3 regions of the Nocardiopsis baichengensis YIM 90130 genome follow, and region 2 is predicted to be linked to each of the others. Evidence: riboswitches for the same ligand, from Rfam matches in the RefSeq annotation. Region 2 holds a riboswitch; each other region holds the start of a gene.

Region 1 (9,903 bases), on a different contig from region 2:
CGGCACGCTCCGCCAGTCCAGTACCTCGGCCAGCGAGGCCATGTCGGTCATGGTCGCGCCGATGCCCACCCCGGAGCGGGCCCGCGCCTGGCCGAACCGGAAGCACCCGGGCGCCAGGTCGTCCCCGCGCGCCGCCGCCTCGCAGATGTGGTCCACCACCGGGGTCCACCAGTCGTCCGGCGGGTCCCACCCGTTCTCCCGGCTCCTACGGCTCCACAGGGTGCGCAGCCTGCGGCGCTCGGCCGCCTCGCGCAGCTGCCCGGGGCCGTCCCTTCCACATGCCTCCATCGCTGAAGCTCCCGTCGTCGTCCAGGTCCCGGCGCTGTCCGGCAGGGCCTACGCCCCCGTTGCGGTGGGCCCCGCCGGTGCGCCTTCACCCCTAATCACGGACTCGGGTGGCGGCTATGACGCGATTGCGGGATATTTTTTTCGGCTCTCTTTCGCGGGGCGGTCCGCAAGGGAGGGGGCGCGGCGGAGGGGCCGTGCCGAACCGCCCGCCCCGCGGGCGATGCACGACAGACGCGGACGCCGGGGACCGGCGGGAGGGGCGGGTGCATGGCGGACGCTCGGGGTGAGCACACCGAGTTGCTGGCCGGCGACGACGAGTTGCTCGACCGCGTGCGCGCGGGCGATACGGGCGCGTACGGGACGCTGTGGGAACGGCACGTGGACGCCGCGCGGGGACTGGCCCGCCAACTGGTGCGGGGCGAGGCGGAGGTCGACGACGCCGTCGCCGACGCCTTCGCACGAGTGCTGGACGTGCTCCAGCGCGGCGGCGGGCCGTCGGCCGGGTTCCGGCCCTACCTGCTCACCGCCCTGCGGCACTGCGTCTACGACCGCGGCCGCAAGGACAAGCGCCAGGTCGTCACCGACGATATGGAGCGCTTCGACAGCGGTGAGCCGTTCGTCGACCCGGCGGTGGAGGGGCTGGAGCGGTCGCTGATCGCCCGGGCCTTCCTGTCGCTGCGCCCGGACTGGCAGTCGGTGCTCTGGTACACCGAGATCGAGGGGCTGGGCCCGGCCGAGGCCGCCGGCTACCTGGGCAAGGACCCGGGCAGCGTGGCCGCCATGGCCTACCGCGCCCGGGAAGGGCTGCGCCGGGCCTACCTGCAGATGCACCTGGCCGGGGGTGCGCCCGCGGAGAGCTGTCGGCCCGCCCTCGAGCTGCTCGGCGGCTACGTGCGCGGCGGCCTGGCCAAGCGCGACACCGCGGTGGTCGAGGGGCACCTGGACGGGTGCGCGCAGTGCCGCGAGGTCTGCGCCGAGCTTATGGACGTCAACGTCGGGCTGCGCGGGCTGGTGCTGCCGCTCATCGTCGGCCCGGCGGCCGCCGGGTACCTGTCCAGCCTGCCCACGGGCGCCCTGGCGGGCGGTTGGTGGGCGCGGATGTCCAAGGGGCAGCAGCAGGCCACCGCGGGCGGGACCGCCGCGGCGGCCGTCGCCGCTGCGGTCGCCCTGGCGCTGGTGGGTGCCGAGTCGCCGCTGCCGCCGCCCGGCTCGCCCCCGCCGGCGGCGGCCCCTCCGGCGCAGGATCCGCCCGCCGAGGACCCGCCCGCGCCGGACCCGCCCGCGCCGCAGGGGGAGCCGCCGGCGGACCCGCCGGTCCAGGCCCCGCCGCCCGCGGACCCGCCGGTGGTCCTCCCGCCGGACCCGCCGCGCGCGCCCGGGGAGGAGCCCGCCCCCGACGAGCCCGACCCCGAGGACCCGCCGGCGCCCGACGAGCCGGGCGAGCCCGTGTTCGCCGCCCGGGTCGACCCGGTCGGCTCCCTGGTCCCCGGCCGCGCCGGCATCGTGGTGATGAGCGTGCTCAACGAGGGCGACCCGGCCGTGCAGGACGTGGTCGCCGACATCCTGCTGCCCGACGGGGTGTCCTTCGCCGAGGGCGGGGGGCCCGGCAGCACGGTGCCCTTCTCCGTCGGCGAGGACGGGTGGAGCTGCACGCCCCGGGCCGAAGGCGCCCGCTGCGTGCGCGACGGCCTGGGCGAGGGGGAGAGCACCACCCAGTACCTGGACGTGGACGTCGACGGGGGCGCCCCGGCCGGGGACCCGCCCGGGATCCGGGTCTCCTACGGGGGTCGGACCGTCTCCGCGGGGGGCACCTACGGCGTCGACCCCGAGGGGACGCCCGCGCGGTACGCCACCGCAGGGCGCGTCCGGGTGGAGAGCGTCGGCAACGCGCTGCTCACGTGCGAGGACGTGGAGCCGCCGGACGACGACCACGACCATGACCATGGACACGATCACGACCACGGCTACGACGACTGGCCGTGGTGGCCGGGTGTGGTCGGCGACGGGCGGGGCCCCGGGCGCGGCGGCGGAGACGGCGGCCAGGAGGCCCCCGCCGCCGACGAGCGCCGAGCCCCTGCCGCGGCCGGACTCCCCGAGGCTCCGGAGCCCGAGTCCCCCGAGGAGGAGGAACCCGCGACGCCGGAGTCGCCCGAACCTCCCGCCTCGCCCACGCCCCTGCCCCCGGACAAGCCGGAGGCCCCTGAGAAGCCCGAGAAGCCCGCTGAGCCGGAACACCCCGAGAAGCCCGAGAAACCGGAGAAGCCGGAAGAACCCGAGGAGCCCGAGGAGCCCGGCCCCTGTGCCGAGGCCCGGCAGCGCCAGGGCGACATGCGCGACAACGACCTGTGGGACATGCGCCCGCTCGACCGGGACTCCGATCCCGGCACCCGCACCTCCAGCTCCGCACGCTGGACGCTGCCCTCCGAGGGATCGGTCCGCTGGGCCGGGCTCTACTTCTCCGGGGTGGGCTCCCCAGGGAGCGCGTCGGCCCGCTTCAAGGGCCCGGGCGCGTCCTCCTACACCGAGGTCGCCGCCTCCGAGGTGCGTACCGCCGAGCTGCCCGGCTACACCGCCTACCAGGCCTACGCCGACGTCACCTCCCAGGTCCGGCAGGGCGGCGGCGGCGAGTGGTGGGTGGCCGACGTACCCGGAAAGGAGGGTGTGAGCACCTACGCGGGGTGGAGTCTGGTCGTCGTCCTGGAGGACCCGGAGGAGTCGTTCAACCAGGCCATGGTGCTGGACGACGCCGCCCCCGTCTTCCACGACGACCGGGGGGCGCGGTTCCCGCTGGCCGGGCTGCTGCCGGCCGCCGTCTCCGGCACCGTCGACGTGGTCGCCTGGGAGGGCGACGCCGACCTGCCCGGCGACCGGGTGCTGCTGAACGGCGAACCGCTCACCCCGTCCGGTGGCGACCGCGACCCGGACAACGCCCTGGCGAGCCATTCCCGGGGCGCCTCCGGGCCGCCGCTGACCTTCGGCACCGACGTGGTGCGCTTCCCCGCCCGGCTGCCCCGCGACCCCGAGCTGCGCCTGGTCTCCGAGGGGGACGCGGTGATGGCCGGGGTGGTCGCGGTGACCACGCCGATGCGCACGTGAGGCGCAGGTGAGCGGGGTGCGGACGACCGGCTGTGGCACCCCGCACGCAAACCGACACAGACTTGGCTAGGCTGTGGGCGGCCTGTCCAACGGCCGGACGCCGAACACAGGCCGGTACTTCGCGGAGCGGCCCGGTGCGGACATCAGTCGCTCCGGGCGGCAGGACCTTGGGAAGGGGCGGTGTCGCGTGGATCGCTGCGCGCTGTTCGTTGACGCCGGCTACCTCCTTGCCGACGGCGCGATGGCTGTACACGGAACCCGCAACCGCGACTCCGTGTCCTGGGACTACGCGGGACTCGCCCGGCTCCTCGACGAGGTCGCCCGGGACCGTACAGGGCTCCCCCTGCTGCGGTGCTACTGGTACGAGGCGACCGCCGACGGCCGCCGCACCCAGGAGCAGGACGGGATCGCGGACATCCCCGGAATCAAGTTCCGAGCCGCGCGCATCCGTCCAGGCAGACGGGAGGGCGTCGAGAGCTATGTCCAAAGAGACCTGACCACCCTGGCCCGCACCGGCATCCTGTGCGAGGCGGTGCTGGTCAGCGGGGACGAGGACATGGCCCAAGTGGTGGCCGACGTGCAGGACATGGGGGTGCGGGTCACCGTCGTGCACGTCTCTGTCGAGGGCAACTGGACCATCTCGCGCGCGCTGCGCCGGGAGTGCGACGACCTCATCGAGATCGGCGCGGGGCACCTGCGGCCCTACGTCAACCTGCTGTCCGGGGCCGGCGCCGGGGAGTCCTCGGCCGAGACCACCGCCCCGCTGACCAACGGCCGCGCTCGCTCGGCCCCCGAGACCGAGCGGCACCCGGTGGAGGCGCACCCGGCCTCGGCCCGGGTCGAGCCGGCCGCCGCGCAGAGCGGCGGCGTGGAGGCGGTGCTGGCGGCCACCGGGTCCCAGCAGTCGATGGGCGGCAGCGCCATGGACCAGCTGCGGGCCATGCGCCAGACCCTGGACCGGCAGCGCGGTGGCGACCAGCTCGCCCCGCAGGCCGGCCCGGACACGCCGCAGCAGAACCCCTCGGGCCCGATCGACGCCAACGGCTTCCCGACCGGGCCGCGCGCCTCGCACGCCGCCCCGCCCCCGCAGACCCCGCCCCAGGCCGCGGGGGGCCCACCGGCCGCCGGGCACCAGCAGGCCACCGGGGGTAGGCCCGCCATGGGCCACCCGACGGGGCCGCAGCCGGCCATGGGGCACCAGACGGGCGCCCAGCAGGCGATGGGGCACCAGACGGGCGCCCAGCCCGCCATGGGGCACCAGCAGGCCACCGGGGGGCAGCCCGCCCACCCGCCGACCGGCCCGCAGCAGGCGCCGCACCACGGCCCCGCCGCGCACACCGGCCACACCGGGCAGCAGCCGTCGTTCGCCCCGGATGCCTACGGCGCCCCGCCGCAGCAGCGCCAGGCGCCGCACCAGCCGCAACCCCCCTATGAGCGGGAGGCGCCGCCCGGTACCGCCCCGCCGGATCCGCGGTACGGCCACGGCCCTACGACCGGGGAGAACCCCGGATACGGAGGTAATACCGGGCCAAACCCTATTTTTGGGGCCAGTACGGAGGCTGACTCCCCGCAGGGGAGCGGCCCGGGGGGACCGCAGGGGCCCCCGGACGGCGGTACTGGCCCCCGACCCCGACCCAGGGTCCAGCACGGGCCCTACACCGACCCGACCCCCAGTGCGGACTTCGCCCGCGCCGGGGGGTCGGTCGCGCGCACCATCGAGGACGCCGTGAATGTCGCGCGCCAGGAGGGGAACGACTTCGCCGAGTCCATCGCGCGCGACGCGCCCGTCCTGTGGCTTGAGGCGGTGCTCGTCCGCCGCCCCCGGATGCCCTCCGACCTGGAGGCGCGGCTGTTGCAGGGGTCGGCGCTGCCGATCGACTTCCTGCTGCGCGACGAGGTCCGCGAGGCGCTGCGGCAGGGCTTCTGGGAGGCGCTGGAGCGGCACCGGGAATGACCGGGGCGCTGCGGGGCGGCGACAAGCGAGGGAGGCCGATTGTGACCCGAGTTACCACGGCCGATCTGGACCGCCTGGAGTTCCGGGCCGTCCAGTCCGGCGACCATGCCGACGTGGCGGTGGAGCTCCTCGGGCTGGCCAACAGTGTGGACGCCGACAGCGAGGTGTCGCGCGCCGAGCTGTTCGTCCGCGCCGGTGAGCAGTGGGAGATGGCCCAGGAGTTCGACCGCGCCTCCCGCTCCTACCAGCGGGCCATCGACGACGGGGGGATCACCGTCATCGACGCCCGCGCGCTCCAGGCCGGGGCGCTGCTGGAGCTCGACGACATGGACGGCGCCGCCGCCCGGCTGGAACAGCTGCGCGCCGAGGGGCCGCGGAACCTGCCCACCTTCATCCACATCGCCGAGACGCTGCAGGCGCACGGCGACCTCAAGGGCGCCCACGCCTGGTCGACGCTGGGCGTGGAGCGCTTCCGGCACCAGGACGTCTCGCCCTACGTGCACGACCTGCTCATGGAGCTGCTGCGGATCCGCTTCCGGATCCGTGTCGACCTGGGCTTCGACGAGGACGCCCTGGACCGGATGCTCGACTGAGCGCGCCGATCGGCACCGGAAACGACCGCACCGAGCGGTACCGGGCGGCTCTGGCCGGCGCCGGGCGTGCCCCGGCCCGCCGCCCCTCAGGGCGCCGCCGCGCCGTCCTCCACGAGCCCCCGCCCCAGCCGGTAGGCCTCCTCCAGGCTCCGCCCGCGGTAGGCGGCCGCCGCCAAGTGGTCGATGTGCGCGTCGCCGTTGACCGCGACCGTGTGCGGCAGGTGGCGGAAGAGCGGCGCGTCGGACATCGAGTCCCCGTAGGCGATGCAGTGCTCGGGTGCCACGCCCAGCGCCGTTCGGACCCGCTCGCAGATGCCGACCTTGTCCGCAGGGGTGAGGATGCGGCCGGGGTCCGGCGGCCCGGTGAACGGGGGAGCGGGGAACAGCGAGGCCTCGACCCGGTCGAAACCGAAAGCGGCCAGCCGCTCGGCGAAGAACGACGGGGACATCGTGATCACCAGGGAGTGCTCGCCGCGGCGGCGGATGTCGGCGCAGACCCGCGCGATACCGTCGAGGAACGGCCCGCCGGCGAAGGCGGTGTCCACGTGCGCGGGGGTCAGGTGGCGCCACACCTCGTACAGGGCGCCGGAGAACCCCCGGGTGTCCAGCTCGCCGGCGGCGAAGCGGCGCTCCAGCGCGGTGATCGCCTCCTCGGTCCCGCTGGCCCGGGCCAGCTCCAGGCTGGCGGTGCTGTCGGCGATCAGGGTCCCGTCCATGTCGAAGATGTGGAGTCGCGTCATCGCTCGGCAGCCTATACCGGCCCTGTGAGACACGGCTATCTTGCGGTGGTCGCGACCGGGGGGCACCAGATGTAGTATCGCTCCCGCCGATGGTTCACCCCGGATGCGAGACCGGGGTGAGGCAAGAGGGAACCCGGTGCGAATCCGGGACTGCCCCGCAGCGGTGAGCGGGAAGCGGCGCGGCCCAACGGCCCGGGGGGACCGGGGTCCGCGCCTTCCGATGTCCGCACGAGCGCACTGGGCGCGTGAGCGCCCGGGAAGCGGCGGACGCCAGGCCGCCCGGCCAAGGCCGGGCGACGCCCGCGAGTCCGAAGACCTGCCGTCGGTGTGCGCCTTTCGCGTGCACGATCTACGGGGCCTCGAGGGCGGGCCGCCGTGAGACGGGGGACCGGCGTGTCCGGGTGCGCCCCCGCTTCGCGCTTCTCCGGCCTCGACTTCCCGACCGGTTCATCGACTACCTGGTGGGAGCGAGCGAATGACCCTCGACACGGAGCCGGCGGCCTACATCGCCGATGCGGTGCGGGAGGCGAGCGCCGGACTGGCCGGAGTGCGGCCGGAGGCGGTCGTCGCCGAGGCGCGCCGCGGCCTGTACCCCGGTATCCGCGACGACGAGGTGGAGCTGGCGCTGATCATGGCGGCGCGCAGCCTCGTCGAGGAGGACCCCGACTACTCGCCGCTGGCGGCCCGCCTGCTGCTGGGGTCGCTGCGCCGCGAGGCGCTGAGCTTCCTGTCCGGGTTCGGCGACGCCGTCGGCCAGCAGGCGATGGCCGACCGCTACCCCGCCTACTTCGCCGACTACGTGGCGCGCGGCACGGCCCTGGGCCAGCTCGACCCCGAACTGCAGAAGTTCGACCTGGAGCGCCTGGGGGCGGCGCTGCGGCCCGAGCGCGACCTGGAGTTCACCTTCCTGGGCCTGCAGACCCTCTACGACCGCTACTTCCTGCACAGCGACGGGGTCCGCTACGAGCTGCCGCAGGCCTTCTTCATGCGCGTGGCGATGGGCCTGGCCCTGGAGGAGGACGACCGCGACGCGCGCGCGGAGCAGTTCTACGACCTGCTCTCGTCGTTCGACTTCATGTGCTCCACCCCGACCCTGTTCAACGCCGGCACCCGGCACGCCCAGCTCTCGTCGTGCTTCCTGACCACCGTCGACGACGACCTCCAGGCGATCTTCAAGGGCATCTCGGACAACGCCCTGCTGTCGAAGTACTCGGGCGGCCTGGGCAACGACTGGACCCCGGTCCGCGGCATCGGCGCCCACATCCGCGGCACCAACGGCAAGAGCCAGGGCGTCGTCCCCTTCCTCAAGATCGCCAACGACACGGCCGTGGCGGTCAACCAGTGCTTCGCTCCGGAGACGTCCGTCTACACGGCCGAGGGGACGCGGCCCATCGGTGAGATCCGCGCGGGGGACCTCGTTCTGGGCGACAGCGGGACCTACCGCGAGGTCACCGACGTGATGGTCTACGACCAGACCGATCCGATGGTCGAGATCAACGTCAAGCACGCGGTCGAGACCCTCAAGGTAACGTCCGGCCACCCCTTCTACGCGATCCGCGGTGTTCCGCTGGGCCAGTCGAACAGCCGCACCTATGACTGGATCGCCAAGGGGAAGGTCCGCCCCGAGTGGGTAGAGGCGGGCGAGCTGGAAACAGGCGACTACGTCGCCCAGGTCGTCCCCCGGGAGACCGTTCCCGTCGAGGGCTTCACCGCCGACGACGCCCGGCTCTACGGGATCCTGCTGGGCGACGGCCACCTGGGCAAGAACGGCACGCAGTGGGGGGTCTCCGGCAACCCCGAACTCGACCCGCACCTCGAGTTCGTCCGCGGCTACCTGGAAGAACGGGGCATCCACTACTGGGAGACCGGCAGGGACGACACCTACCTGCAGATCCACTGGTCCTTCGGCAGCGGCGCGACGCGCTGCGCCGAGACCGGTCGCATCACCGGTGCCGGGGCGCCCACCCTTCCCTTCACCGCCGACGACATCTACGACGGGGGCCGGAAGAAGCGCATCGCGCGGCGCTTCATGCACCTCCCCCTGGACCAGACGAAAGCCCTGCTGCACGGTCTGCTCGAAACCGACGGCGGTGTCTCGCGCGGGGTGGAGATCTACTTCACCACCACGTCGCGTCCCCTGGCGATGGGCGTCCGGTACCAGCTGCTGCGGCTGGGGGTGCCTGCGGCCGGCCAGTACCGGGAACGCGGCCAGGCGCACACCGGTCGCCGCTCGGACGGCACCGAGATCTTCTTCGACGGCCTGGTGAAGGCGTTCGACATCCGTGTCCCCGCGGTGGAGGGGATCGCCGAGCTCCTCGGCTGCCGCCCGCTCACCAAGCGGAACTGGATCGAGCACGCCGGCATGGTCTTCACCCGTGTGCGGGACGTGGCTGAGACGGAGACCGTTCCCCAGGTGGTCGACCTGAAAGTGGAGGGCGATGAGACCTACATGACGGCCTCCGCCCTCGCGCACAACGGAGGCAAGCGCAAGGGCGCCGTCTGCGCCTACCTGGAGAGCTGGCACATCGACGTCGAGGAGTTCCTCGACCTGCGCAAGAACACCGGGGACGAGCGGCGGCGCACGCATGACATGAACACCGCCAACTGGGTGCCCGACCTGTTCATGCGGCGGGTCGAGGCCGACGCCGAGTGGACCCTGTTCTCCCCGGACGAGACCGCCGACCTGCACGAGGTGTACGGCCGGGAGTTCGAGGAGCGCTACGAGGCCTACGAGCGGGCCGCCGACGCCGGGCAGGTCAAGGTGTGGCGGCGGGTGCGCGCCGTCGACCTGTGGCGGCGGATGCTCACCATGCTCTTCGAGACCGGCCACCCCTGGATCACCTTCAAGGACCCGTGCAACCTGCGCTCGCCGCAGCAGCACGCCGGGGTGGTGCACTCCTCCAACCTGTGCACCGAGATCACCCTGAACACCAAGGCCGGCGAGGAGGTCGCGGTCTGCAACCTCGGCTCGGTCAACCTGGCCCGGCACGTCTCCGGCGGCCGGCTGGACTCCGAGCGCCTGGAGCGCACGGTGCGCACCGCGGTGCGCATGCTCGACAACGTCATCGACGTGAACTACTACACGATCCCCGAGGCGCGGACCGCCAACATGCGCCACCGCCCGGTGGGCCTGGGGCTCATGGGGCACCAGGACGCGCTGTTCCGGCTGCGCATCCCGGTGGGATCGCAGGAGGCGGTGGCCTTCGCCGACGAGAGCATGGAGCTGATCTCC
Region 2 (9,903 bases):
CTCCTCTCCGCCGAGCATGCGGGTCGCCATCGGCCTGCCGCACGCGGGCGAGGTGAGCGGCCTGGGCATCCCCGAGGGCATCACGCTGATCGTCGGCGGCGGCTTCCACGGCAAGTCCACGCTCCTGCACGCCCTGGAGCGCGGCGTCTACGACCACGTCCCCGGCGACGGCCGCGAGCTGGTCGCCACCCGGGCCGACGCGGTCAAGATCCGCGCCGAGGAGGGGCGCCGGGTCGAGCGCACCGACGTGGGGGCGTTCGTGCGCAACCTGCCCACCGGTGCCGACACCTCCGACTTCCGCACCGACAACGCCTCGGGGTCCACCTCCCAGGCCGCCAACATCGCCGAGGCGCTGGAGGCCGGAGCGGGGGCGCTGCTGGTGGACGAGGACACCACCGCCACCAACCTGATGATCCGCGACTCCCGGATGCAGGAGCTGGTGCACGGCGACCGCGAACCGCTCACCCCCTTCGTCGACCTGGTGCGCCCGCTCCACCGGGACCAGGGGGTGTCCACCGTCCTGGTCATGGGCGGCAGCGGGGACTACTTCGACGTCGCCGACCAGGTCGTCATGCTGGACGGCTACCGCCCCTACGACGTGACCGAGCGGGCCCGGGCCCTGGCCTCGCCGCGCACCGACGCCGACTTCCCCGTCCCGGCGCGCCGCGTGGTCGACCCGCGCTCGGTGGACGCCACGGCGCGCGGGCGGATGCGCCTCAAGCGGCGCGACATGGACGTGCTGACGTTCGGCGAGAACGAGATCGACGTGCGCGGCCTCACCCAGCTGGTCGACCCCGGCCAGGTCATCGGCGTCGGGCTGGCGATGCGGGCGCTGACCGAGCGCGGCCTGCTCGACGGCGAGCGCACGGTGGCCGAGGCCCTGGACGCGCTGGACGAGCTGCTGGCCGGCGCCGACGCCGACGGCAGCGGCGCGGCCGCGGTGCTGGGCCGGGGCTACCTGGGCGACTTCGCCCTGCCCCGGCGCATGGAGACCGCCGCGGCGCTGAACCGGCTGCGGTCGCTGCGCGTGCGCCGCTCGGGCTGACCCCGAGCCGCCCGGGGCACACGGCCGTGTCGCCCGGGTCGTCTATCCTTGTGCGCGGACCCGGGCCCGGCCAGAGGGCTCCGGGCGGCCCCATCCTTCGGAACGGACTTCGGAACGGAGATCCCCACTGGTGCCCGACCCCGCAGACCTGTACGAGCTCCGCCCCGGCGCCGAGAGCGGCGGCGGTACGGCGATGCTCGTCGTACTCGACGGCTACGTGGACGCCGGCGCGGTGGGCCGGCAGGCGGCCGAGGCGCTGTTCGCCGAGTCCAGCGCGGAGGAGGTCGCGGTGTTCGACCTGGACCGCCTGCTGGACTACCGCTCGCGGCGGCCGGTGATGACGTTCGTGGAGAACGCCTTCACCGACTACAACCCGCCCCGGCTGGCGCTGTACCGGCTGCACGACGCCGAGGGGACGCCCTTCCTGCTGCTGCACGGCCTGGAGCCGGACCACGAGTGGGAGGGGTTCGTCGCCGCGGTCCGCGGGCTGGTGGAGCGGCTGGGCGTGGACCTGACGGTGGGCGTGCAGGGGATCCCGATGGCGGTGCCGCACACCCGCCCGGTGACGGCCACGGCGCACGCCACCCGGCCCGAGCTGGTGACCGGGCACGAGCCCTGGCTCGGCCGGGTGCAGGTGCCCGCCGGCGCGGCGGCGCTGCTGGAGTACCGGCTGGGCGAGGCCGGGCTGGACGCCACCGGGTTCGCCGTGCACGTGCCGAGCTACCTGGCGCAGTCGGAGTACCCGCGGGCCGCCATCGCCGCACTGGACTACGTCTCCGGGGCCACCGGGCTGGTGCTGCCGGTGACCCGGCTGGAGGAGTCCGCCCGGGAGACCGACGCCCAGATCGCCGAGCAGGTCGAGGAGTCCGACGAGGTGCAGGGCGTCGTGGGCGACCTGGAGCGCCAGTACGACGAGTTCATGTCGGCCCGCGAGGGCCTGGGCGCCCAGCGGCTGCTCGGCGGCGACGAGTCCGCGCTGCCCACCGCCGAAGAGCTCGGCGACGAACTGGAGCGCTACCTGGCCGACCGCGAACGCGGCGCGGAGGGGTAGCGGCCCGTCCTGCGGACCGTCCCGGGCGCGCACCGAGAACGAGGCCGCCCGCCGGGGCGGCGAGGGGGAGAAGACCGTGCTGTACCAGCTGCTGTTCCACGCCGTGCTCCGGCACACCGACGCCGAGTCGATCCACCGGGCCGCCTCGGCCGGTCTGCGCGGGCTGGCCGCGGTGCCCGGGGCGGCCGCCGCCGCGCGCACCGTCCTGGGGCCGCGGGAGCCGGAGCTGACCGTCACCGCCTTCGGCCGCCGGTTCCCCGGGCCGCTGGGCCTGGCCGCCGGGTTCGACAAGGACGCCGAGCTGGTGGAGGGGCTCACCGGGGTGGGCTTCGGTTTCGTCGAGGTCGGCACGGTCACCGCTCAGGCGCAGCCGGGCAACCCCGCCCCGCGGCTGTTCCGCCTGGTCCCGGACCGGGCGATCGTCAACCGCATGGGGTTCAACAACCGCGGTGCGGCCGCGGCCGCCGAGCGCCTGCGGGCGCTGCGCGAGCGGCACACCGCCAGGGGGCGGCGCGGCCCGGTGGTGGGCGCCAACATCGGCAAGACCAAGGCGGTCCCCGAGGAGGAGGCCGCCGCCGACTACGCGGCGAGCGCGCGCGAGCTGGCGGGCCTGGCCGACTACATGGTGGTCAACGTCAGCTCGCCCAACACCCCGGGCCTGCGCGACCTCCAGGCGGCGGACCACCTGCGCCCCATCCTGGAGGCGGTGCGCACCGCCCTGGACGCCGAGGGCGCGGGCGCCGTGCCGCTGCTCGTCAAGATCGCCCCGGACCTGGCCGACGAGGACGTGGACGCCGTCGCCGACCTCGCCCTGGACCTGGGCCTGGACGGGATCATCGCCACCAACACGACCGTCTCCCGCGCGGGGCTGGCGACCGGCCCCGAGAAGGTGGAGGCGGTCGGCGCGGGCGGGCTGTCGGGGGCCCCGCTGAAGAGGCGGTCGCTGGAGGTGCTGCGCCGCCTGCGCGCCCGCACCGGCGACCGGCTCGTGCTCATCGCGGCGGGCGGCGTGGAGACCCCCGAGGACGCCTGGGAGCGCATCCGCGCGGGCGCCACCCTGGTGCAGGGGTACACCGGCCTGATCTACGGCGGGCCGATGTGGCCGCGCCGCATCAACCGCGGCCTCGCCCGCCTGGTGCGCCGCGCCGGCCTGCTGTCGGTCGAAGAGGCCGTCGGCGCCGACGCCCCGCAGAGCGCGCCGGCGGCGACGGCCCGGTAGTCCCGTCCGCGCCGGTCCCGTCCGCGCCTCAGGGGGCGGGGAGGGGCACCGCGGTGTCGAGTTCGGCGCCGAGCAGGGGGCCGTCCAGGTGGCCGGCGCGGATGCGTACCCCGGTGACGCGCTCGGCCAGGGCCAGCACCGAGGCCGACGGGTCGTCCGGCTCGTTGCCGGACAGCCCCACCGAGGACATCTCCGCGGCCAGGGCGTCCGGCCGGGTGCCGCGGCGCAGGTGCGGCTCGCGGGCGTCGAAGAAGGTGCGCAGCACGCCGTCGGCGACCCACCGGAACTCATAGCGCCGGTCCAGCAGGACCCGCACCGACACCAGCTCGGTCTGGGCCGACAGCGCCCGGTAGCAGTCGGGGCGGGTCGCCCGGCAGCCGGTCGGCTCCACGACCACGGCCCACCCGTTGAGGGTCAGCGCGTGCGCCGTGGGGGGCGGGCCGTCCTCGCAGCACAGCCCCGCCTCGACGGCGTCGGCGATGGGCAGGGAGCGCAGCCGCTCCTGCGGCGCGCCCAGGCGCCGCAGGGACTCGGTCTTGGTCAGACCGCGAACGTAGGACAGGCAGAACGCCTCGGCCAGGTCGGGCTGGGTCTCCTCGAACCAGGCGTAGTCGGCTGCGCAGGCGCCCATCGACATCTCCCTTTCCCCTGTTCGGGTGGTGCCGTCACCGAACACCTCCCCTGTAGGGGAGGGCTCCATAGGTGTGACGAGGGGCGCATCGCGTCGAGTTCCCCTGCGGAACACCGGGTACCGGACCATTTCAGGCCTCCACCGCTGGGGTGCCGTGGGGCGCGCGGGGGCGCGCCGGGCGGATCTTCTTCACCACGGCGTCCGAGCATACGGCCCCGCCACGGGTGTCGTCGCACGTGGCCGGGGGTCGGGACCGTCGGGTGCGACACATTGCCGCATGGGCCGGGCGTCCGGGCCGCCCGCGGCCGCCCGGGCCCGGGCGTGGCGCGCACCGCGGCGGCGGCCGGAAGCGGCCGTGCCGGGCAACGGCCCCTCTGAACTGCGGTGATGGTGAGCGGCGTTCGGGCGTGCGCCGAGCCGCCCGCCCGATAACGTCTGCGCATCGACTCGGTCGCCCGCAGGACACCCCCGGGTATCGGACGGTCCGTATCCCTCGCCGGGCGCGTACGGAAGGCCCCGAGCCCGTGTTCGGGGCCGGGGCCTGTGGCGGGGGAGAGGGGCCGGGCGGAGGAGGCTAGTCCTTCTCCTCCTTCTCCTCGCCCTTCTTCTCGTCCTTCTCGTCCTCGTCCCCGTCGTCCTCGGGCTCGTCCGGGACTCCGTCGAGGTAGCTCTCGCCCGGCTCGGTCTCGTCCAGGAGCTGGGAGACCGTCACCATCGTGTAGCCCTTCTCGTTCAGCCCCTCCACGATCTCCGGCACCGCGTCGATGGTGGTGCCGTGGATGTCGTGCATGAGGATGATCGCGCCCGGCGCGGCCCCCTTCAGCGCGCGGTCGGCCACCACCGAGGAGTTCCGGTCCTTCCAGTCGTTGGTGTCGACGTTCCAGATGATCTCCGCCAGGCCCAGGTCCTCGGCGACCGAGGCGACCTTGCCGTCGGTGGCCCCGTACGGCGGGCGCATCAGCGTCGGCAGCATCCCGGTCTCCCTGCGCACCAGGCCGTTGACCTCGGACAGCTCGTCGCGCACCTGGCCCTCGCCCACCGAGGTCAGGTCCGGGTGGGTCACCGTGTGGTTGGCGATCTCGTGCCCCTCGGCGTACTCGCGGCGCACGGTGCGCGGGTGCTCGCGCACCGGCTCCCCGGTGACGAAGAAGGTGGCCTTGGCGTCGTGCTCGGCCAGCGTGTCCAGCAGCTCGGGGGTCCGACCGCCCGGGCCGTCGTCGAAGGTCAGCGCGACGCACTTGCTGTCGGGGTCGGAGCAGTCCGCGCCGCCCGCGTCGGGGTCGAACCGCCCCGGGACCCCGCCCGCCGGGCCGCCGTCCTTGGGGGCCGCGGCCTCCTCCAGCTCCAGGCCCGGCGTGACCTGCGTGGCGGTCGTCCGCGCCTGCGCGCCGAAGTCCGACAGCAGCGGCTCGGCGTCCTCGCCGGGGACCACGGCGTGCACCCGCCCCTCGTCGGCCGGGGCCACCTGCCCCTCGTCGAACTCGACCACCAGGTCGCCGTCGGGGTTGAAGCCGACCGAGTCGTAGAGCTCGGCGATGGGGTAGAGCGCCTCCGGCTCCACTCCGTCCTCCTCCAGGCGGTCCTTGACCAGCCCGTCGAGCTCCTCCAGCTCCTTCTGGCCGGCCAGCAGCTCGGTGGAGTAGGCGGTGTGCCCCTCGGCGGTGTCGTACCAGTAGGTGGAGTAGCCGGTGCGCTCCCCGTCGGAGTCCTTTTCGGACAGCTCCAGGCGCACCGCGAGCACGTCCGGTCCGGCGGCGCTCAGCGCGCCCCGCACCTCCAGCGACTCGGCGCCGGGCGCGGCCTCGCGGAAGTCCTCGGCCTCGTCCTCGGCGATGGCGTCCAGCCTCTCGGCGAACGGCTCGGCGCCGGGGACGGTCGGGTAGGCGATCTCCACGTCGACACCGCCCTCGTCCTCGGAGCGGCTCTCCTCACCGAGGCCTTCGACGGTGTCCGGGGCGACTGCGGTCAGGGCGTCGGGCTCGCCCTCGGGGCGCTGCGGGGCCTGCTCCTCCGATCCGCCGGTGTTCTCGCCCTCGCTGGGACTGCAGGCGCAGAGCAGCGTGGCGAGGGCGACCGGGACGGCGAGCACGGCGCGTGCGGAGAACGGTCGGGGTTCGACACGGGAATGGCGGAGCAACGGCCTTCGACTTTCGCTTTATCGGAAGAAGCGGACACAATGGTTGGATCATCGCACCCGACGGCGCGCGGGGTTCCGGGTTTCGGTCACAGGAGGGGAAAACCTCGGGACGGATCGCCCAAGCGGGGTTCCGGGGGCCGGTGGGGGAGGGGGAGGCGGACCCGGCCTCGGGGCCGGAAGGGGTGCGTGCCTATACTTCCACTCGCGGTCGGTACGTGCACGGCGAAACGCCGGGCGTGTCGAAAGAGGGAACCCGGTGCGAATCCGGGACTGCCCCGCAGCGGTGAGCGGGAACGAAAGCCGCCAGGAGCACTGGACGCGGCAGCGTCTGGGAAGCGGCGGCCGGTAGGCCGGCATCCTCCCCGGCAGGGAGGGGGCCACGCCCGTGAGTCCGAATACCTGCCGACCGCCCGTGGGCGCGGCCGCGCCCACGGTGGTCCGTGAGCCCCGAGGGAGGGCGGCGGTCGGCGGGATCGGTCCGCGCTGCGGGCGGCCCCGCCGCGCGCTCTGCCTCGACTCGCGGCCCAACGGCTGATCGACGAGGGAGAGACGAAGCCAGTGACGACGACCGTTCACGGATACCCGCGCATCGGACCGGACCGGGAACTCAAGCGCGCCTGCGAGGCGTACTGGGCCGGCCGGAGCAGCGCAGCCGAGCTGGACGCCGTCGGGGCGCGGCTGCGCCGCGCCGCCTGGGAGGCCTACTCCGAGGCCGGGATCGACGAGATGCCGTCCAACACCTTCTCCTACTACGACCACATGCTCGACACGGCCGTGCTGTTCGGCGCCGTGCCGACCCGTTTCGGGCGCCCCGAGGAGGCCGAGGACCGCGCCACGGAGCTGGACCGCTACTTCGCCATGGCGCGCGGTGTGCAGGAGACCGCGCCGCTGGAGATGACGAAGTGGTTCGACACCAACTACCACTACCTGGTCCCCGAGCTGTCCCCGCACACGGCCTTCCGGCTGGCCGGGGCCAAGCCGCTGTCGGAGTTCACCCAGGCCAAGGGGCTGGGATACCTCACCCGGCCGGTGGTCGTGGGCCCGGTGACCTTCCTGCTGCTGTCCAAGCCGGCCGCCGGCGCCCCCGAGGGGTGGAACCCGCTGGAGCTGCTCGACGGGCTGCTCCCGGCCTACGCCGAGCTGCTGCGCCGGCTGCGCGCGGCCGGGGCCGAGCACGTCCAGCTCGACGAGCCGGTCCTGGCCACCGACCGCGGCCGTGCCGCGGTGGGCGAGTTCGAGCGCGCCTACCGGGTCCTGGGCCAGGAGAAGGACCGCCCGCAGATCACCGTGGGCACCTACTTCGGCCCGATCGGCACCGAGGCCCTGGAGGCGTTCAAGCGCACCGGCGCCGAGCGGATCGCCCTGGACCTGGTGGCCGGGCCGGACACCGCCGAGGAGCTGGCGGCCGTCTCCGGGCTGGGCGACAAGACCCTGCTCGCCGGCGTGGTCGACGGGCGCAACGTCTGGCGCACCGACGTGCGCGCGGCGCTGTCCCGGCTGACCCCCCTGATGGGCCTGGCCCGCGAGGTGGTGGTCAACACCTCCTGCTCGCTGCTGCACGTCCCGGTCGACCTGGACGCCGAGACCGGCATGGACCCGGCGCTGCGGGCGCGGCTGGCCTTCGCCCGGCAGAAGCTGGACGAGGTGGCGCTGCTGGGGCGCGCGCTGAGCGACCCCGACGGCGCCGCGGCCGACCTGGAGCGCGCCCGGGCCGACCTGCCCGAGCCGGAGGGCTTCCGCAACGCCCAGGTGCGGGCCCGCCTGCAGTCCCTGGGCGCGGAGGGCGAGCAGCGCCTGCGCGAGGGCCGCTGGAACAGCGAGGGCGAGCCGCAGTACCTGCCCACCACCACCATCGGCTCGTTCCCGCAGACCGAGGAGATCCGCAAGGCCCGGGCCGAGCACCGCACCGGCGCCATCGGGGAGGAGGAGTACGAGGCCCGGATGCGGGGGGAGATCGACAAGGTCATCGCCCTGCAGGAGGACATCGGCCTGGACGTGCTCGTGCACGGCGAGCCCGAGCGCAACGACATGGTCCAGTACTTCGCCGAGCGCCTGGGCGGCTACACCACGACCGCCAAGGGCTGGGTGCAGTCCTACGGCTCGCGGTGCGTGCGCCCGCCGATCCTCTTCGGCGACGTGCACCGCCCCGAGCCGATGACGGTGAAGTGGGCCACCTACGCCCAGTCGCGCACCTCCAAGCCGGTCAAGGGCATGCTCACCGGCCCGGTGACCATGCTGGCCTGGTCGTTCGTCCGCGACGACCAGCCGCTGGCCGACACCGCCCGCCAGGTGGCCCTGGCCCTGCGCGACGAGGTCGCCGACCTGGAGCGCGAGGGCATCCGGCACATCCAGGTGGACGAGGCCGCGCTGCGGGAGCTGCTGCCGCTGCGCGCCTCCGAGCGCCAGGAGTACCTGGACTGGGCCGTGGGCTCGTTCCGGCTGGCCACCTCGGGGGTGGGTGAGCGCACGCTCATCCACACGCACATGTGCTACTCGGAGTTCGGCGAGATCGTCGGCGCGATCGAGGCGCTGGGTGCGGACGTGACCAGCGTCGAGGCGGCCCGCTCGCACATGGAGCTGGTGGACGACCTGGACCGCTCCGGCTACCGCCGGGGCATCGGCCCGGGGGTCTACGACATCCACTCCCCGCGGGTGCCCTCCGCCGAGGAGATCGAGTCGGCGCTGCGCACCGCCCTGCGCGCGGTCGACCCGGCGCGGCTGTGGGTGAACCCCGACTGCGGCCTCAAGACCCGCGGCTACGCCGAGATCGAGCCGGCGCTGCGGAACATGGTGCAGGCCGCCCGCCGGGTCCGCGCCGACCTGGCCGGGTGAGCCCCGCGCCCCGCTGAGGCACGAGCGGGGCGGTGACCGGAAGGAGAGAACGGGAAAGGGGGTGCGGGCCGGACGGCCCGCACCCCCCTTCTCACACGGGGACCCGCGCTCAGGCGCCGATCTGGCCCAGCGCCTCCTCGCCCAGCTCCGGGACCAGGTCCTTGACGTCGTCGTACTTCAGCGGGGCCGGCTCGCTCTCGTCGGCCTGGTAGCCCGGCGTCATCGTGTAGTCGACGGTCATGACGATGTTGCCCTGGCGCACCAGCAGGGTGGCCACCGAGTCGTTGGTGCGCAGGATCTTCTGCGTGGAGAAGACCAGGGCGGCCTCCTCGCCGACGTCGACCTTCTCGTCGACCTCGTGCACCTCGGTCTCGATGATGTCGTTGCTCTCGTCGGTCGCGCGGTCCAGGCTGCTCTGGAACCGCTCCTTGGCGCCCTCGATGGAGTCCGAGCCGCCGTAGGGCACCTGGTAGGTGACCGAGACGTACCCGCTCTGGTCGCCCTCGCCCTCCAAGGTGTAGGTGCAGTCCGAGGAGGAGTCGGTGAGCGACTTGCTGCCCTCCCGGCCGCCGATGTCGGCCAGGGTCGACTCCGAGAGCGACGCGCACGGGTCCTGGGGGAGCTCGTAGGGGGGCTCGCCCTGTGGGCCGGCCGCCTGGGTCTCCTCGTCCTCCGGGGGCTCCTCGGACGCGGTGGTCTCCTCGGTGCCCTGGGTGGGCTCGCCGCCGCCCTGCGGCTCCCGCCCCTCATCCCCGCCGCCGCGGATCAGCATGAAGACCACGGCGATCACGAGGATCACGATGACGACGCCGCCGACGATGACGATCCACATCCCGGCGCTGCTCTTCTTCGGCGGCGGGTAGCCCGGGCCGCCGGGACCGCCGGGACCGACAGGCCCCCCGGGGCCGTAGGGAGGCTGCCCGCCCGCGTACATCTGCTGGTCCTGAGGGGGGTACTGCGGTCCGGACCCCCCATAGGGGGGCTGAAA
Region 3 (9,903 bases), on a different contig from region 2:
CTGCTCGCTGCCCGGGCGCTGGATCCAGGACCACCCCTCGCCCATCTTGTTCCAGGTGACCGCGCCGCCCTCGCCGGTGGCCCCCAGCACCTGCAGCGCCTTCTCCTCCCCGATGCGCCACTTGGCCGACTTCACGAACTGGAACACGCCGATGTCCCACCCCTGCGCCCACGCGCGGGTGGCCAGCCCGAAGGCCGCCGTCGACTTGCCCTTGCCCGGCCCGGTGTGCACGACCACCAGCGGCCGGTGCCGCCGCTGCCGCGTGGTCAGCCCGTCGTCGGGGACGTAGTTGGGTTTGCCCTGAGGCATGTGCTCTTCCTGCTTTCTGTTCCGATGCCCGGTGGTGGGTGCGGGGTCGAGGCCGGTCTCGGGCCGCCCTCAGGCGACGCGGCCGCGTGTGCCGCGCACCAGCCCGGTGAGGGCCTCGGCCCCCAGCTCCTCCAGGCGGACCGCCTCGCCTCCGGCCTGGGCCGCCAGCCGCTCGGCCAGCCCCAGGCGGACCGGCCCCGACTCGCAGTCCACGACCACCGTCTGCACGTCCTGGGCGCCGATCCACGCCGCCGCCCGCAGTGCGTCGTCGAGGCCGCCGTGGGTGGCGCGCCCGTCGGTGACGAGCACCAGCAGCGGCCGGCGGCGCGCGTCGCGCAGCCGCTCCACGCGCAGCACGTCCGCCGCCTGCAGCAGCCCCGCCGCCAGCGGGGTGCGCCCCCCGGTGCGCAGGTCGTGCAGCCGCCGTGCCCCCGCCTCCACCGAAGAGGTGGGCGGCAGCTCCACCCGGCCCTCACGGCCGCGGAAGGTCACCAGCCCGACCTTGTCACGCCGCTGGTAGGCGTCCAGGAGCAGGCTCAGCACCGCCCCCTTGACCGCCCGCATGCGCTGCCGCGCCGCCATCGACCCGCTGGCGTCCACGCAGAACAGCACCAGGTTGCCCTCCCGGCCCTCGCGCACCGCCTCGCGCAGGTCGCCGCGGCGCAGGACCAGGCCGGCACCGGTGCGCCCGCGCGCCCGCTGGTGCGGTGCGGCCGCGCGCAGCGTCGCGCTCAGGTGCAGCGGCCCGCGGCCCTCGCCGGGCCGGCGGGCGCCGGAGGCGCGGCCGAACGGGGTCTCCGCCCGCGAGCGGCGGCCGGGCGCGCCCGCGCCGATCCCCTTGACGCTGAACAGCCGGGGACGGAAGGTCTCGCCGGCCTCGGAGGACTGCTCGCCTCCGGCGCCGGCGCGCTTCCGCTGCTCGTTCTCCCCGTCCTCCCCGTCCGGCCGCTCCTGCGGCCGGCCGGGAGGGGGGTCGGCGGGCGCCTCGCCCTCCTGCGCGGACTCCTCGGGGCCGCCGTCGCGGCCGTCGTCGTCCTCACGGGCCTCGCCGGCCTCGGGCGCCGGGCCCTGCCCGCCGCCGTCACCGCCGTTCCCGTCACCGCCGTCGTCGCCGTCACCGCCGTCGCCGCCCTGTCCGCCGCCGTCTGGACTCCCCGGGCCGTCCGGGTCGTCCTCAGAGCCTTTTGGGTCCTGCTCACCCGCCTCCTGCAGGGCGTCGGAGAGCCGGTCCTCGTCCAGGCCCGGAGCGTCGAAGGGGTCGCGGCGCCGGCGGTGCGGCAGCGACAGCCGGGCGGCGTCGCGCACGTCGTCGGAGGTGACCTCGGTGCGGTCCCGCCAGGCGGCCAGCGCCATCGCGGCGCGCGCGGTCACGATGTCCGCACGCAGCCCGTCCACCTCGAAGGCCGCGCACACGGCGGTGACCTGGCGCAGCGCCGCGTCGGTGAGCACCACGCCGGGCAGCCGCTTGCGGGCCGCGCGGATCCGCTCGGCCAGCTCGCGCTCCTCGTGCTGGAAGCCCGCCGCGAACCCGGCGGGGTCGGTCTCGAAGGCCAGGCGGCGGCGCACCACCTCGGCCCGCTCGGCCGGGTCGCGGGTGGCGGCGACCTCCACGGTCAGCCCGAAGCGGTCCAGCAGCTGCGGCCGCAGCTCCCCCTCCTCGGGGTTCATGGTGCCGACCAGGATGAACCGGGCGGCGTGCCGCACCGAGACGCCCTCGCGCTCGACGTGGCAGGTGCCCATGGCGGCCGCGTCCAGCATGAGGTCGACCAGGTGGTCGTGGAGCAGGTTCACCTCGTCCACATACAGAACCCCGCGGTGCGCGGCGGCGAGCAGGCCGGGCTCGAAGGCGGTCACGCCCTCGGTGAGGGCGCGCTCGATGTCGAGGGAGCCGACGAGCCGGTCCTCGCTGGCGCCCACCGGCAGCTCCACCAGCCGGGCCGGGCGGTCTTCGGGGACCGCGCCGGCGGGGTGCGGGCCGTCCGGGCACTCGGGGTCGGGGGCGTCGGGGTCGCAGCCGAACCGGCACCCGGCCACCGCCTGCTGGTCGGGCAGCAGCGTGGCCAGTGCGCGCACCGCGGTCGACTTTGCGGTGCCCTTCTCGCCGCGGACCAGGACCCCGCCGACCGCCGGGGAGACCGCGTTGACGAGCAGGGCAAGTTTCAGGTCGTCCATGCCGACGACCGCGCTGAAGGGATAGCGAGCGGTAGCGCTCACGCGGGTCAGTCCTTCCTCGGGAGTCCACGCCCATAGGGGTCGGTCGCGGCGCCGTGCAGTGTCCTGGCTCCCGGATCGGCGCTCGCCCGCCGCCTTCCCGCCGCACACATCGGCGGTGGCGTCCTCCCGCGGGTCCGCTCCCCGGTCACAGTGGCGGGTCCGCCCCGGCTTCACACCGGCGTTCCTGCCTCGGCACCGCCCTACACAGTCTCATACGGCGTGTTCCGGGCCGTTTCCGGCCAGGGGTCGAACCGGCGCCCGGCCCGCCCCGGCCGCCCCGGACGGCGCCCTCCGGCACAGGCCCTTCCCCCCGAAATGGAACGCGTTCTACCATGCAGGCCACCCGACCCCCTGGGGAGGCGCCGTGGCCGCGGACATGAGGATCGGGCTCGCCCTCGGCTACTGGGGGGCCGAAGGCGACGACGCCTCCGCCACCGTGCGCACCGCCGAGGCGCTCGGGTACGACTCGGTGTGGACCGCCGAGGCCTACGGCTCCGACGCCTTCACCCCGCTCGCCTGGTACGGCGCGCAGACCCGGCGGATCGGTCTGGGGACCGCCGTCGCACAGATCTCCGCCCGCACCCCCACCGCCACCGCGATGCACGCCCTGACCCTCGACCACCTCTCCGGCGGGCGCCTGCGCCTGGGCATCGGCGTCTCCGGACCTCAGGTCGTGGAGGGCTGGTACGGCCGTCCCTTCCCCCGCCCCCTGGAGCGCACCCGCGAATACCTCGACATCATGCGCCAGGTCTGGCGCCGCGAGGGCCCCGTCGTCTCCGACGGGCCGCACTACCCCCTGCCGCTGCCCGGCGGCACCGGGCTCGGCAAGCCGCTCAAGCCCATCACCCGCCCGCTGCGCCCGCGCATCCCCGTCTACCTGGGCGCCGAGGGCCCACGCAACGTCGCCCTCGCCGCCGAGGCCGCCGACGGCTGGGCGCCCATGTTCTTCCACCCCGAGCGCAGCCCCGCCCTGTACGCCGACGCCCTGGCCGCCGCTCCCCCCGGCTTCGACATTGCCTGCACCGTCACCGTCGTTCCGGGCACCGACACCGCGGCCGCGCTGTACGCCGCCAAGGCGCCGCTGGCCTTCTACATCGGGGGCATGGGCGCCGCCCGCCGCAATTTCCACCTCCAGGTCTTCGTCCGCCTCGGCTTCGGCGACGCCGCCCGCAAGGTGCAGGAGCTGTTCCTGGCGGGCCGCCGCGGCGAGGCGGTGAGCGCCGTTCCCGACGAACTCGCCGACGCCCTGTGCCTGGTGGGCCCGCTCCCCCGGATCGCCGAGCGGCTGGAGGCCTGGCGCGGCACCCCCGTCACGACGCTGGTGGTGGCCGGCGTGCGCGACGAACCCACCCTGCGCGCCCTCCGGGACATGGTCCTGGGGTGAGCCCGCCCATCGACCGGAGCAGGGAGGGGCGTCACCCGCGGGGGCGCGCATTCCGTTCCGCCTCCGGCCGCCGAAGCGGATCGGCGACCGGACCGCGGGCGCCTCCCGCCGGCCCTGCCCATGCCGCGCACGCACTCGACGGGCCCCGCGCCCGAGGCCCCGGAGGGCAGCACCGGTGGGCCCCTGCGGATCAGTCCAGCACCCGCACCAGCGTCCAGGACCCCGCGACGACATCGTGCCGCAGCTCGTAGACGCCCAGCGAGCGGTCCGAGCCCGCCTCGACCCGCCAGTGGCGCCGCTGCGGCAGCCGCTCGCCCGCCTCCGCCGCCCACTCGGCCCGCAGGGTCACCCAGTGGTCGATCACCCGGCGCACGGTGTGGATCCGCCCGCTCCAGGTGAAGCGGACCGGCCGCCCCTCCTTCTCCACCACGTCGATCTGCGCGCCGTACACCCGGCTCATCGGCCTCCTCCCCTTCCGGCGCCGGCACCGCTGCGCCGACAGCACGACCAGAGCCTGCGGGGAAGGACAGGCTTCGAACACGTGTTCCCATCATAGCGGCGCCGGTCCGGCCGCGGGGACCGAAGCACCGATACCCGGGCGGTCGCGGCGTCGGTACGCTATGACGGCGAATCGCGACCCGCAAAGGAACTTCGGAACAGTGACGTCTAACGGGCACGACAGCGCCAGACCCCTGCGCACCGGCGACCCCCGCGAGCTCGGCGACTACACGGTCCTGGGCCGGCTGGGGCGCGGCGGCATGGGCACCGTCTACCTGGCCCGCACCGCACAGGGCCGACGGGTCGCGGTCAAACTCATCCACCCCGGCCTCGCCGACGACGAGGACTTCCGGCGGCGCTTCGGCCGGGAGGTGGAGTCGGCCCGCCGGGTGGCCCGGTTCTCCACCGCCGGCGTGCTCGACGCCCGCCTGGACGGCGAGCCGCTGTTCATCGTCTCCGAGTACGTGCCGGGCCCCAACCTGGCCGAGGCGATCGCCGCCGAGGGGCCGATGGTCGGCGGCACGCTGGACGGCCTGGCCATGGGCGTGGCCGCGGCGCTCACCGCGATCCACGGCGCCGGGGTGATCCACCGCGACCTCAAGCCGGCCAACGTGCTGCTGTCCTCGGTGGGCCCCAAGGTGATCGACTTCGGCATCGCCCGCGCCATGGAGGACGAGGGCGCGGTCACCCGCTCCAGCCAGCTCATGGGCACCCCCGCCTACCTGGCCCCCGAGCTCATCGCGGGCGACGACATCACGCCCGCCTCCGACATCTTCTCCTGGGGCTGCCTGGTCACCTTCGCCGGGACCGGCCGCGCCCCCTTCGACGCCCCCAGCGTCCCGGCGGTGCTGCACCAGATCTCCTCGATGGCCCCCGAGCTGGGCGACCTGGAGCCGCCGCTGCGGGACATGGTCGCGGCCGCCCTGTCCAAGGACCCGGCCGGCCGCCCGACCGCCCAGCAGCTCCTCAACCGCCTGGTCGGCAAGGAGGACCCCAGCGCCTCGGTGGTCGACCAGACGCTGGTGCGCTCCTGGACGCCGCCGTCTACCGCGCGCCCCACGCAGGCCGTGGCCGCACCGTCGGCGGAGGAGGACACCCCCACCGCCGACCTCCAGGCCCAGCCGACCGCCGCGCTCCCGCCGCAGGGGCCGAGCCCGCAGGGCCCGTCCCCGCAGGAGACCGCCGCGGCGCCGCCGACCGCGCCGTACGCGCCGCACCCCCCGTCCGGCCCGCAGCAGCCCGTGCCGGGCGTCCCGCACGGGGCCGTCCCCTCCGGGCCGCAGCAGCCGCCGTACGGGGCTCCCCCGCAGGCGTACGGCCCCGGCGCCCCCGCAGGCCCGGGTGCGCCTCCCGGTGCCGGCGGCCCGGGTGCGCCCTCGCCCCCGCACGGTGGGCCCGCGCCCTTCGCGGCGGCCGGTGTCGGCGGTCCGGGCGGTCCCGGAGGCCCCGGCGGACCGGGAGGACCGGGAGGACCGGGAGGACCGGGCACCCCGCCCGGCGGCCAGGTGCCGCCCGGCGGGCGCAAGCGGCGCTCCAAGCCCGTCATGGCCCTGATCGGCGGGGGCGCGGTGCTCGTGCTGCTCGCCGCCGGCGGGGCCGCCCTCTACCTGAACCGCGACCCGGCGTTCCCCGCCGAGGCCCGCAGCGTCTACCAGCAGGACTTCGACAGCGGCGAGACCTCGTGGACCGACAAGTACGACTACGAGTTCGAGGACGACTCGACCACCGGCCACACCGACCAGGCCTTCGCGATGCGCGCCGACGAGGACGAGCCGTGGGTGCGGGCCTACGCGCCGCTGGGCGACAAGCACCCGGTGCACATGGCGGCCTCGGCCGACCTGCGGTGGGACTCCGGCCCCGAGTACGCCGAGGCGGGGATGTACTGCTTCAGCTACGACGCCGACGAGGACCGCTACGACGAGGACTACCGCCAGTACGAGGTCATGCTCCGCAAGGACGGCAAGGAGCTGGTCATCCGGCGCAACGGCGGGTCCGAGGAGGGGCAGGGCACCCTGGCCGGCATCACCGAGGTCCCCGGGTACGAGTCGGGCGACGAGGCCGTCAACACCCTGCAGATCACCTGCGACCGCACCGTCGAGGAGGGCCAGGACCTCGAGGACGGCGTCGTGACCGTCCGCGCCTGGCTCAACGGCGAGTTCGTGGCCGAGGCCACCGACGAGCAGCCGATCCTGGGCCGCGGCACCGGCCTCCTGCTGACCCGCTCCGGCGGCAGCGGCGACGACGCGGTCGCCCTGTTCGACGACTACAAGCTGATGGAGACCGCCCCCGCCACGGAGGACGAGGAGCCCCAAGAGGACTCCGAATCGAGCGAGGGCTGATGCCCGGGGCCGCGGTTCCTCGAGGTCTTGGGCAGAGACCGGCCCCGGCCCCCTATGGCGTCATCGGTACGGGGCCGCCTCGTCCACTGCCGGAGGGGACGGTGACCCGCTCAGGCCGCCACCTCCGCGTCCGGCCGGGTCCCTGGCGTCACGACCCGGCGTATCGAATGGGCACGGTGTGCGCCCCATGCCCGCAGGCGGTGCGGCGAAACGGTCGCCCGCACCGGACCGGGCCCCGCCGACGGCACCGGCGCCCCGGCGTCCTCGTCCGTGGCCGGGCCCCGTAGCCCGCGCGCCCTCGTCCGTGCTCTTCACCCCCGACACGGCAGCGCCGCCCTGGCGTCACACACCGGCGGCCGCCGTGGCCTCCCTACCGGTGCACCTGTCTCTCCCCGCCGGAAGTCCCTCCCCCGTCACCACCCGGGAACCCGGCACACCCGGCGCCCCGGCGAGGGGCGGGACTCACCGCCGTCCTGCCCGGGCGCTCCGGCGCCCCCGTCCCGGTGTCGGAGGACTCAGCGCTCACCGCCGCTCTGCTCCGGGATGCCGGAGTCGGAGACCGTCCCTCCGGCCGCGGCCGCCTCCGCCGCCCTGCGGGCGCTCTCCACCGCCTCGGCCGCGCTCTGGGCGGCCTCGTCCGCTGCGGACCGGGAGGCACGGTCGCCGTACACGCCCGAGGTCAGCTCCGGGGTCGCGCCCTCCTCCAGCTCGTCCGTGCGCTCGGAGCGCCCCGCGCTCTCGTCGCCGCCCTGTTCGCCGCCGCCGTCGGACGCGGCGCCCGCCTCCCCGGCGAAGGCCCGGGTCACGTTCTGCACCGCCGAGGTCAGCTCGCCCGGGATCACCCAGAAGGTGTTGCCCTCGCCGTTGGCCAGCGCAGGCAGCGTCTCCAGGTACTTGTAGGCCAGGAGCTTGGGGTCGGCGTTGTTGCGGTGCACCGCCTGGAAGACCCGCTCGACGGCCTGGGCCTCGCCGTCCGCACGCAGGATCCGCGCCTGCTGGTCGCCCTGCGCCTCCAGGATCGCCTGCTGGCGGGCGCCCTCCGCGGTGAGGATGCGCTGCTGCCGCTCGCCCTCCGCGTGCAGGACCACGGCCCGCTTGTCGCGCTCGGCCCGCATCTGCTTCTCCATCGCCTCCTTGATGGTGGGCGGCGGGTCGATCGCCTTGATCTCCACCCGGTTGACGCGGATGCCCCACTTGCCGGTGGCCTCGTCCAGCACGCCGCGCAGCTTGGTGTTGATCTCCTCCCGGGAGGTCAGCGTGCGCTCCAGGTCCATCCCGCCGATCACGTTGCGTAGCGTGGTGACGGTCAGCTGGTCGATGGCCTGCAGGTAGTTGGCGACCTCATAGGCCGCCGCCTTGGGCTCGGTGATCTGGTAGTAGAGCACCGTGTCGATGTTGACGACCAGGTTGTCCTCGGTGATGACCGGCTGCGGCCGGGAGGAGAACACCTGCTCGCGCAGGTCGAACTTGGTGTTGACGCGGTCCACCACCGGGATGATGAAGTTCAGCCCGGGCTGGAGGGTGCGCTGGTAGCGGCCGAAGCGCTCGATGTTGTAGGCGCGGGCCTGCGGAACGATCCGCACCGTGGAGACCACCAGCAGTACCGCGATGGCCGCCAGGACGATGAAGAGGATGTCGGCTCCCATGATGTACCTGCCCTGCGAGTCGGATCTAGGGGTCGGTGCGTGGGGCTCACGGCAAGGCCTCGCGCGGATAGACCACGGCGGTGGCGCCGTCGATCTCCATGACGTCCACGTGCACGCCCGCGGGGATCACATGGTCCTCGTCCAGGGCGCGCGCGGACCACTCCTCTCCGAGCAGCTTGATGCGCCCGTCGTCGCCGGTGACCTCCTCGATGACCACGGCGGAGCGGCCCACGAGGGCGTCGGTGCCCGACGGCAGCAGCGGCGGCTGGCGCATGTGGCGGCGGGCGATGGGGCGGATCACCAGCAGCCCGGCGGCCGACGTCACGATGAAGGCCAGCACCTGGGCCACCACCCCCATGCCCGCGGCGCCGACGACACCGGCGACCAGCGCCGCGACCGCCAGCAGGCCGAGGGAGAGGGTCAGGGTGAAGGCCTCGGCGACGCCGAGCGCAACGGCGGCGATCAGCCAGAGGACCCATAGCGGCATAAACGGCCTCCCGTCCAGCGGGTACCCCTAAACTACCCGCGCCGTGGTGAGGAAGCACACATCTTTCGGGCACGGGATCCCCTCCGTTCCGGAGGTTTCCGGCCCGCCGCACCGCACCCGCACCGCCGCCTCTCCGAAGAGGCCCGGGAGATCGGCGCAGCGTCCGCCGCGCGCGCCCCGCGCCGCCCCGGAGAAGGGCCCCCGGACAGGCGCGCGGGGGCGGGCCGGCGGCCCGCCCCCGCGTCCGGCGCGGGTCAGCCCCGCCGGCTCTCGAACTGCATCACCATCTGGTAGGTCGGCCGGTTCTGCCAGGCGATGGGCCACATGTTGATGCCGCCCAGGGCCTGGTGCACGACCGTGTCGGCGCACAGCTGGTCGCCCGCGTCGCAGCCGCCGGCGGCCGGGTAGACCTCCTCGGCGGGCACCGCCGCCGCCTCGGCCAGGGTGTCGGCGAGCACCTGGGCGCAGGCGTCGGCGTCGCCGCCCCCGCAGTAGGGGCCGCCCAGTCCGCCCTCGACGTCCTCGCCGAGCACGGTGCGCAGGTCCTTGTCCACGTAGGACCACCAGCCGTACTGGAACGCCGAGCCCTTGTGCTCGCCGTCCCCGTGGGGCGTCTCGCCGAGCTGGACCGCCCTGCCGATCTCGCCGTACAGGGCCTCGCCCAGCCCCGGCTCGAACTGGGCCTCCACCAGGCGCGGCCACCAGGCGTCCATGACCCGGATCGCGTCAGCGTGCGCATAGGACCCGGCGTCGCGCTCGGGCTCGAGGCGCGGAGCGCCCGCCTCCTCCCAGGCGGTGAGCGCCTGCAGGGCCTCGGCCGCCTCCGGGTCGGAGGTGTCGGCGCGCTCCAGCACCTCCAGCAGCACCGGCAGCACCTGCTCACCGCGCAGGTCGGTGTGGCCGGCCTCCATCATGGTGGCGGTCAGGGAGGCCCGGGTGAAGGCGTGCCCGTCCTCGATGAGGCCGCGCACCCGCCCGTCGAGCAGGTCGCCGCGGTGCACCGACCCGGTCCCCCAGCCCGAGGTG

What was found. A riboswitch is a leader RNA that binds a small molecule or an ion and turns the genes downstream of it on or off. The one in region 2 is predicted to bind cobalamin.
Region 1: linked by a shared signal. The riboswitch ahead of C892_RS0124220 (ribonucleoside-diphosphate reductase subunit alpha) and the one ahead of metE (5-methyltetrahydropteroyltriglutamate--homocysteine S-methyltransferase) in region 2 are both predicted to bind cobalamin.
Region 3: linked by a shared signal. The riboswitch ahead of C892_RS0125885 (putative cobaltochelatase) and the one ahead of metE (5-methyltetrahydropteroyltriglutamate--homocysteine S-methyltransferase) in region 2 are both predicted to bind cobalamin.

Annotation. Positions count from the first base shown of each region.
Region 1 is NZ_ANAS01000036.1:32,124-42,026, forward strand. Features, by position in the region: gene C892_RS0124195 (hypothetical protein) at 1-288, opposite strand, end outside; gene C892_RS30160 (sigma-70 family RNA polymerase sigma factor) at 556-3,384, shown strand; gene C892_RS0124205 (NYN domain-containing protein) at 3,572-5,338, shown strand; gene C892_RS0124210 (tetratricopeptide repeat protein) at 5,380-5,931, shown strand; gene C892_RS0124215 (HAD family hydrolase) at 6,018-6,671, opposite strand; cobalamin riboswitch at 6,745-7,009, shown strand; gene C892_RS0124220 (ribonucleoside-diphosphate reductase subunit alpha) at 7,147-9,903, shown strand, end outside.
Region 2 is NZ_ANAS01000009.1:83,929-93,831, reverse strand. Features, by position in the region: gene C892_RS0109070 (ABC-ATPase domain-containing protein) at 1-1,045, shown strand, start outside; gene C892_RS0109065 (proteasome assembly chaperone family protein) at 1,176-2,096, shown strand; gene C892_RS0109060 (quinone-dependent dihydroorotate dehydrogenase) at 2,173-3,315, shown strand; gene C892_RS0109055 (DUF6461 domain-containing protein) at 3,344-3,946, opposite strand; gene C892_RS0109050 (polysaccharide deacetylase family protein) at 4,521-6,035, opposite strand; cobalamin riboswitch at 6,276-6,504, shown strand; gene metE (5-methyltetrahydropteroyltriglutamate--homocysteine S-methyltransferase) at 6,642-8,915, shown strand; gene C892_RS0109040 (DUF3558 domain-containing protein) at 9,025-9,747, opposite strand.
Region 3 is NZ_ANAS01000039.1:14,403-24,305, reverse strand. Features, by position in the region: partial or broken gene cobO (cob(I)yrinic acid a,c-diamide adenosyltransferase) at 1-312, opposite strand, end outside; gene C892_RS0125885 (putative cobaltochelatase) at 379-2,523, opposite strand; cobalamin riboswitch at 2,580-2,710, opposite strand; gene C892_RS0125880 (LLM class F420-dependent oxidoreductase) at 2,888-3,907, shown strand; gene C892_RS0125875 (DUF6504 family protein) at 4,098-4,367, opposite strand; gene C892_RS0125870 (serine/threonine-protein kinase) at 4,567-6,744, shown strand; gene C892_RS0125865 (SPFH domain-containing protein) at 7,260-8,390, opposite strand; gene C892_RS0125860 (NfeD family protein) at 8,437-8,877, opposite strand; gene C892_RS0125855 (penicillin acylase family protein) at 9,132-9,903, opposite strand, start outside.